DNA from 3 places in the Microbacterium sp. bgisy207 genome. Region 3 is predicted to be linked to each of the others. Evidence: predicted binding sites of a transcription regulator. Region 3 holds the regulator's gene; each other region holds the start of a gene.

Region 1 (2,262 bases), on a different contig from region 3:
TTCGGAAGGTCGCGGCAGCTCATGGTCGGTCGATCGCCGAACGGATGTCGAGTCTGAGCGACGACGAACTCCGGCAGCTGCGCTCCCTGACCACGAAGCTGCGCCGACCCCGCGTCGTCGACGACTGCTGATCGAGGGCCGCTTCGACCCCGGGCAGTCTCCTCAGCCGAGGAGGTAGCGCTGCACCGCGGGGCCGACCCGCGACGCGAGGTCATCGATCGATGCACCCGCGACTCCGGGGAGTTTCACGATGTATCGAGCGACGATCAGGCCCGCGATCTGCGATGCCGCGAGACTTGCGCGCAACTCGGCATCCGCGGACCCGAGCTCGCGGGCGATCCGACCGACGAGTTCGCGGGAAAGGTAGCCGGTGAGCAGCGGAGTCGTCAGTTTGTTTCCCAGCGCAGCGCGCATGAGCACGACGCCGCGGCGCTGCACCTCCGGCTTGTCCCATGCGGTGAGAACGAAGCGCACGATGCCCTCACCCACCCCGTCGCGGGGGCCGGCGAGGATCCGGGGCAGCTCAAGATCGGGACGGAATGGCGCACCGATGGTCTCGCTGAAGAGATCGGCCTTCGTTCCGAAGTAGTGGTGCACGAGGGCCGCATCGACCTCTGCCCGCGCCGCGATCGCGCGCATGGTGGCACCGTCATATCCGTGGTCACCGAACTCGTCGATCGCTGCCGCCAAGATGCGTTCCCGGGCGGTCGACGTCGCGCCGGGCGGTCGTCCCCGCCTCCGCTTGGGTGCAGGAACGGCGTACTCGGGCATGCCGTCAGCCTACGCGCGAGACCACCACCGGTCGCGGACCCGCTCAGGGCCGCCCCGCACGGAGACGTCCCCGCCACCGTCGCGCGGTGCCGGGGACGTCGGTCACGGGAATCAGGCGCTCGCGCCGGTCTCCTGGATCTCGCTCTTGGACTCGTCGACCGTGATCGTGGCGGGGGCATCCGTCGCGATCTCGATCTTGCGGGGCTGGGCCTTGGGGCTCACCGGAATCGTGACCGTCAGCACGCCGTGCGCGTAACTGGCCGCGATCCCCTCGGTGTCGATTCCCTGTCCCAGGCTCAGCTGGCGCAGGAAGCTGCCGGCCTCACGCTCGCGCGTGATCCACTTGACGCCCTCCTGCGAGGTGAGCGTGCGCTCGGCGCGGATGGTCAGCAGCTGACCGTCGACGTCGACATCGACCGATCCCGGGTCGATGCCCGGCAGGTCGGCCGAGAGCACGTAGTGGTCGCCGTCACGGTACAGGTCCATCGGCATCTGACGCGGGCCGCGCCGGTTGCCGTCGAAGAGTGCGTTCGCGAATCGCTCCATCTCGCGGAGCGGGTCATAGGTTGCCATCTCGTCTCCTTTGTGAGCGGGGCCGGATGCCACATCCGGCCGAGTTCTGAAAGTTGAGTCGTGGTGACTCAACTGACCTCAGATTAGCACTCGCAGCCCTCGAGTGCCAGGTGTCTGGGTGCGCGAGATCATCGCCGTGAGCGAACAGTTCCGGCCGGTCAGCGGAACGCGGGGACGCCGGTGAGCGCCTGTCCGAGCACGAGGGTGTGCATCTCGACGGTGCCCTCGTATGTCAGCACCGACTCCAGGTTCGCCGCGTGCCGGATCACCGGGTACTCCAGCGAGATGCCGTTGGCGCCCAGGATCGTGCGAGCCGTGCGGCAGATCTCCAGAGCCTCCCGAACATTGTTGAGCTTGCCCAGACTCACCTGCTGCGGCGTGAGCAGCCCGGCATCCTTCCGGCGACCGAGATGGAAGGCCAGCAGCAGGGCCTTCTCGTACTCGACGACGCAGTCGACGAGCTTCTGCTGAGTGAGCTGAAACGCTGCTATCGGCTTGCCGAACTGCACCCGCTCCCCCGCGTAGGCAAGGGCCGCCAGCAGCGACGACCGGGCCGCACCGAGCGCGCCCCAGGTGATGCCGTATCGAGCCTCGTTGAGGCAGCTGAGCGGACCCTTCAAGCCGACTACTTCGGGGAGGACGGCGTCGGCGGGGAGCCGCACGCCATCGAGGACGAGTTCGGAGGTGACGGATGCGCGCAGCGACAGCTTGTGGTGGATCCGCGGCGCCGAGAAGCCGGCGGCATCCGTCGGGACCACGAACCCGCGGATGCCGTCATCCGTCTGGGCCCACACGACCGCGACGTCGGCGACGGAACCGTTCGTGATCCACATCTTGCGGCCCTGCAGCACCCAGTCGTCACCGTCGCGCCGTGCGTACGTGCGCATACTGGCCGGATCCGACCCGGCATCGGGTTCG
Region 2 (2,262 bases), on a different contig from region 3:
CGTTGGGGATGTCGCCTGCGCGGTACTACCAGCTGCTGGTGCGGATGCTGGACTCGGTCGACGCGCAAGCGTACGACCCGCTGCTGATGGGACGGCTTCGCCGCCTGCGCGATCGTGGTCGGGCAGGGGGACGGTCCGGTTCGGTCGGTGGCGACGCCGCGACCGGTACGCGCAGGGTTTCCCTCGGCGGCATCGGTACGATCGTCTGATGCCGAAGTCCCCGTTCCCACGCGATCGATTCGACGACCTGCCTGAGGACGTCGGACGGGTGGGCGCGCATCGCGCCGAGCAGCCTCACATGCGTGGGGGAGTCGTGTTCTTCTGGGCGGCGCTGGCGACCGTCATCCTGATCGCTGTCGGGATCTTTGCGACCTTCGTCGTCGCGGGGCGTATCGTGCTCTTTCCCGAGGCGGCGCCCGAGCCCACCCCGACCGTGACGGTCGATCCTGTCGTCGACACCTCCTATTCGGTGTTGATCCTCAACGCCACCCCCGAGACGGGGCTCGCGACCCAGATGAAGGATCAGCTCATCGCGGCAGGGTGGGTGCCGGAGACGGTCCTGGCAGGTCAAGCGGGAACCGATGACTTCCCCGAGACGACCGTGTACTACGCGACGGATGCCGACCTTGCCGCCGCCCTCGGGCTTGCGGACGTGATCGGGGGTGCCGCCGTGCAGCAGAGCACGATCTACCAGCCCACCGACGACCCGGCGACAGAAGCCGACGAGGGCGCCGTGAAGCAGCTGACGATCGTGATCGGCCTCGACCGCACGGCTGCGGGCGCACCCACTCCGGAGCCCACCGGCTGACGCGCGCGGCCCCCGTGTTTCCGGGCCGTAACAAGGTGAAGACGCGCGTGTCAATACTTCCCGTGGCAGCGGTTTCGGCGCGATCTCGGTGCATACGATGACGGTGTCCCACCAGCATCAGGAGTACGCATGGCCCAAGGCACCGTGAAGTGGTTCAACGCCGAGAAGGGGTACGGCTTCATCACTGTCGATGACGGTCAAGACGTGTTCGTCCACTACTCGAACATCGACATGACCGGTTTCCGTGTTCTCGAAGAGGGCCAGAAAGTCGAGTTCACCGTCGGCACGGGCCAGAAGGGCCCGCAGGCGGAGTCCGTGCGCGTCGTCTAGCATCCGCCCACGACAGGTCTCGTGAAGGGACGGATGCTGCCGCATCCGTCCCTTCGTCGTCTTCGTCGCGTGCGGCTTGCACTCCCCATGGTCGAGTGCCAGAATGGGTTAGCACTCCGTATCGCTGAGTGCTAAGACCTAGCCCCGTCCGGGAGGGACGACACACATGGCAAAGATGATCGCTTTCGACGAGGAGGCCCGTCGCGGCCTCGAGCGTGGCCTGAACATTCTGGCTGACGCCGTGAAGGTGACGCTCGGCCCCCGCGGCCGCAACGTCGTGCTCGAGAAGAAGTGGGGCGCCCCCACGATCACGAACGACGGCGTTTCGATCGCCAAGGAGATCGAGCTCGAAGACCCGTACGAGAAGATCGGTGCGGAACTCGTCAAGGAAGTCGCCAAGAAGACCGACGATGTCGCCGGCGACGGCACCACGACCGCTACCGTTCTGGCTCAGGCGCTCGTGCGCGAAGGTCTGCGTAACGTCGCGGCCGGCGCTGACCCCATCTCGCTCAAGAAGGGCATCGAGAAGGCCGTCAAGGCAGTCACCGACGAGCTGCTCGCCGGTGCGAAGGAAGTCGAGTCGAAGGAGCAGATCGCCGCGACCGCGTCGATCTCCGCCGCTGACACCGAGATCGGCGCTCTCATCGCCGAGGCCATCGACAAGGTGGGCAAGGAAGGTGTCGTGACGGTCGAGGAGTCGAACACGTTCGGCACCGAGCTCGAGCTCACCGAGGGTATGCGTTTCGACAAGGGTTACCTCAACCCCTACTTCGTGACCGACCCCGAGCGGCAGGAGGCGGTCTTCGAGGACCCCTACATCCTGATCGCGAACCAGAAGATCTCGAACATCAAGGACCTGCTGCCGATCGTCGACAAGGTGATCCAGGACGGCAAGGAGCTCCTGATCATCGCTGAGGACGTCGAGGGTGAGGCTCTCGCGACTCTCGTGCTCAACAAGATCCGCGGTATCTTCAAGTCGGCAGCCGTCAAGGCTCCCGGCTTCGGCGACCGTCGCAAGGCGCAGCTGCAGGACATCGCGATCCTCACGGGCGGCCAGGTCATCACCGAGGAGGTGGGCCTCAAGCTCGAGAACGCGACGCTCGACCTGCTGGGCCGTGCCCGCA
Region 3 (2,262 bases):
TGCTCAGCGCCTCTGGTCAGGGGAGTCGCCAGGAGCGGGACGTGAGGTGCCGGATGAAGCTGCCCGCCTTCTGGAACGGGTGATGCTGCGTGTGCGCACCGTCGAGGGTCTGCCGGTCTCCGAGCTGCCGCGCGAGAATCGTCCCGCCGTCGCCGGCCTGGTCGCCGATGGCCTGGCGGACGGCAAAGAAGCCGTGCGCGGACGGATCATCCTGACCCGGCGCGGGCGGCTGCTCGCCGACGCCGTTGTGCGCGCGCTCACGGTGTGACCCGGGCCGCGAGGGGAAGGCATCCGCTAGAATTGGCACTCCGAGGATGTGAGTGCCAACACCACGGTCGATTCGGTCGACGCCGGATGCGGAAGGAGGCGACATGGTCAGCGAACGAGGACTGCAGGTGCTCCGGGCGATCGTGCAGGACTACGTCGACACCCGCGAGCCCGTCGGGAGCAAAGCCATCGTCGAACGTCACGCGTTCGGCGTATCGGCGGCAACGATCCGCAACGACATGGCCCTCCTCGAAGACGAGGAGTTGATCGCCGCCCCGCACACCTCATCCGGTCGCGTGCCCACCGACAAGGGCTACCGGGTGTTCGTCGACCATCTGGCCGAGATCCGCCCCCTCTCGCCGGCGCAGCGGGCGGCGATCGCGACTTTCCTCGACGGGCCTGGTGATCTGGATGACGCACTGGCGCGCACCGTCCGCGCCCTGACTCAGCTGACGGGTCAAGTCGCGATCGTGCAGTATCCGTCGTTCTCGAAGGCCACGATCACCCACGTGGAACTGGTCGCGCTCGACCCCTCTCGCATCCTTGTGATCGTGGTGACCGATACCGGGCGGGTGTCCCAGCGACTCGCTCTGCTCAGTGGAGCTCTCGACGAGACAGATCTCGCCCGGGTACGCGCGGAGGTTTCGACGCTCCTGGTCGGTCGAAGTGTGCGGCAAGGCGCCAAGCGCGTCGAGGAGCAGACTGACGCGGACGCGCGCACCCCGCACCAATCGGCCGTCACCGAGATTCTGCGAGTGGTGCAGGAGGAACTGGACGAGTTCCGACAGGACCGGCTCGTGATGGCCGGAGCCGCGAACCTCGCCCTGCGCGAGAGCGATTTCCGCGGGAGCATCTACCCGTTGCTCGAGGCCATTGAAGAACAGGTGACGATTCTGCGTCTCATGGGGGAGATGGTCGCCGACGACAACGGCCTGGCCGCCAGTATCGGGCGGGAAAACGAAGCATTCGGACTCTCCGAGGCATCCGTCATCGCGAGCGATTACGATGCGACGGGCGCCCGCGCGCGCGTGGGACTGATGGGGCCGACTCGCATGGACTACCCGAGCAACCTTGCGGCGGTGCGCGCCGTCGCGCGCTACTTGACGCGGCTGCTGGCGGAAGACGAGAAGGGGCGATGAGCCCCGCACGAGATACCCGCTGCCACCAGCGGGATGCAGAAAGGTGACCGTGGCTGACCACTACGAGGTCCTTGGCGTATCGCGCGATGCGTCGCCCGAAGAGATCAAGAAGGCGTACCGGCGCCTTGCTCGGGAGCTTCACCCGGACGTGAACCCGGGTGAGGAAGCCGCGGAGCGGTTCAAGCTCGTCACGCACGCCTACGATGTCCTGAGCGACCCGCAGCAACGGCAGCGCTACGACATGGGTGGCGGGACGAACGGTGGGTTCGGCGCCGCCGGCGACTTCGGTGGGTTCAACGACATCTTCGAGAGCTTCTTCGGCGGGGGAGGTGCGGCCAGGGGCGGCAGGCCGCGCTCGCGCAAGGAGCGGGGGCAGGACGCGTTGGTCCGCGTCGACCTCGACCTCAAGGACGTCGTCTTCGGTGTCCACCGCGATATCGATGTCGATACGGCGGTCCTGTGCGAGACGTGCCAGGGGGCGTGCACTCAGCCGGGGACGTCGCCCGTGCGCTGCGACATCTGCCACGGCACGGGGCACATTCAACGGACCGTCCGAAGCCTGCTCGGCAACGTCGTCACGTCGCAGCCGTGCGGCACCTGTCAGGGCTACGGCACCACGATCCCGTATCCGTGTGCCACGTGCCAGGGGCAGGGGCGGGTACGGGCGCGCCGCACCGTGTCGATCGACATCCCCGCCGGTGTGGATACGGGGCTGCGTCTGCAACTGCCGGGCTCGGGTGAAGTGGGGCCGGGCGGTGGCGCTCACGGTGACCTCTACATCGAGGTGTCCGTTGCGACACATCCGGTGTTCAGCCGCGAGGGCGACGACCTGCTCGCAACGCTGGAAGTCTCGATG

What was found. The regulator HrcA, encoded in region 3, represses chaperone genes, less so after heat shock. The targets are predictions, from matches to a motif close to TTNGCACTCGNNNNNNNCGAGTGCNAA.
Region 1: AC3ENO_RS00845 (Hsp20/alpha crystallin family protein) is a predicted target of HrcA. The motif match lies at 1,428-1,454, and genes of this name have one in related genera.
Region 2: groL (chaperonin GroEL) is a predicted target of HrcA. The motif match lies at 1,247-1,273, and genes of this name have one in related genera.

What each region holds. Positions count from the first base shown of each region.
Region 1 covers NZ_JBYIPB010000001.1:179,699-181,960, reverse strand. The annotation lists gene AC3ENO_RS00855 (MarR family winged helix-turn-helix transcriptional regulator) at 1-131, shown strand, start outside; gene AC3ENO_RS00850 (TetR/AcrR family transcriptional regulator) at 163-771, opposite strand; gene AC3ENO_RS00845 (Hsp20/alpha crystallin family protein) at 883-1,344, opposite strand; gene AC3ENO_RS00840 (acyl-CoA dehydrogenase family protein) at 1,503-2,262, opposite strand, start outside.
Region 2 covers NZ_JBYIPB010000002.1:226,250-228,511, forward strand. The annotation lists gene AC3ENO_RS02750 (DUF3263 domain-containing protein) at 1-209, shown strand, start outside; gene AC3ENO_RS02755 (LytR C-terminal domain-containing protein) at 209-808, shown strand; gene AC3ENO_RS02760 (cold-shock protein) at 938-1,138, shown strand; gene groL (chaperonin GroEL) at 1,305-2,262, shown strand, end outside.
Region 3 covers NZ_JBYIPB010000003.1:238,845-241,106, reverse strand. The annotation lists gene hemW (radical SAM family heme chaperone HemW) at 1-268, shown strand, start outside; gene hrcA (heat-inducible transcriptional repressor HrcA) at 372-1,406, shown strand; gene dnaJ (molecular chaperone DnaJ) at 1,456-2,262, shown strand, end outside.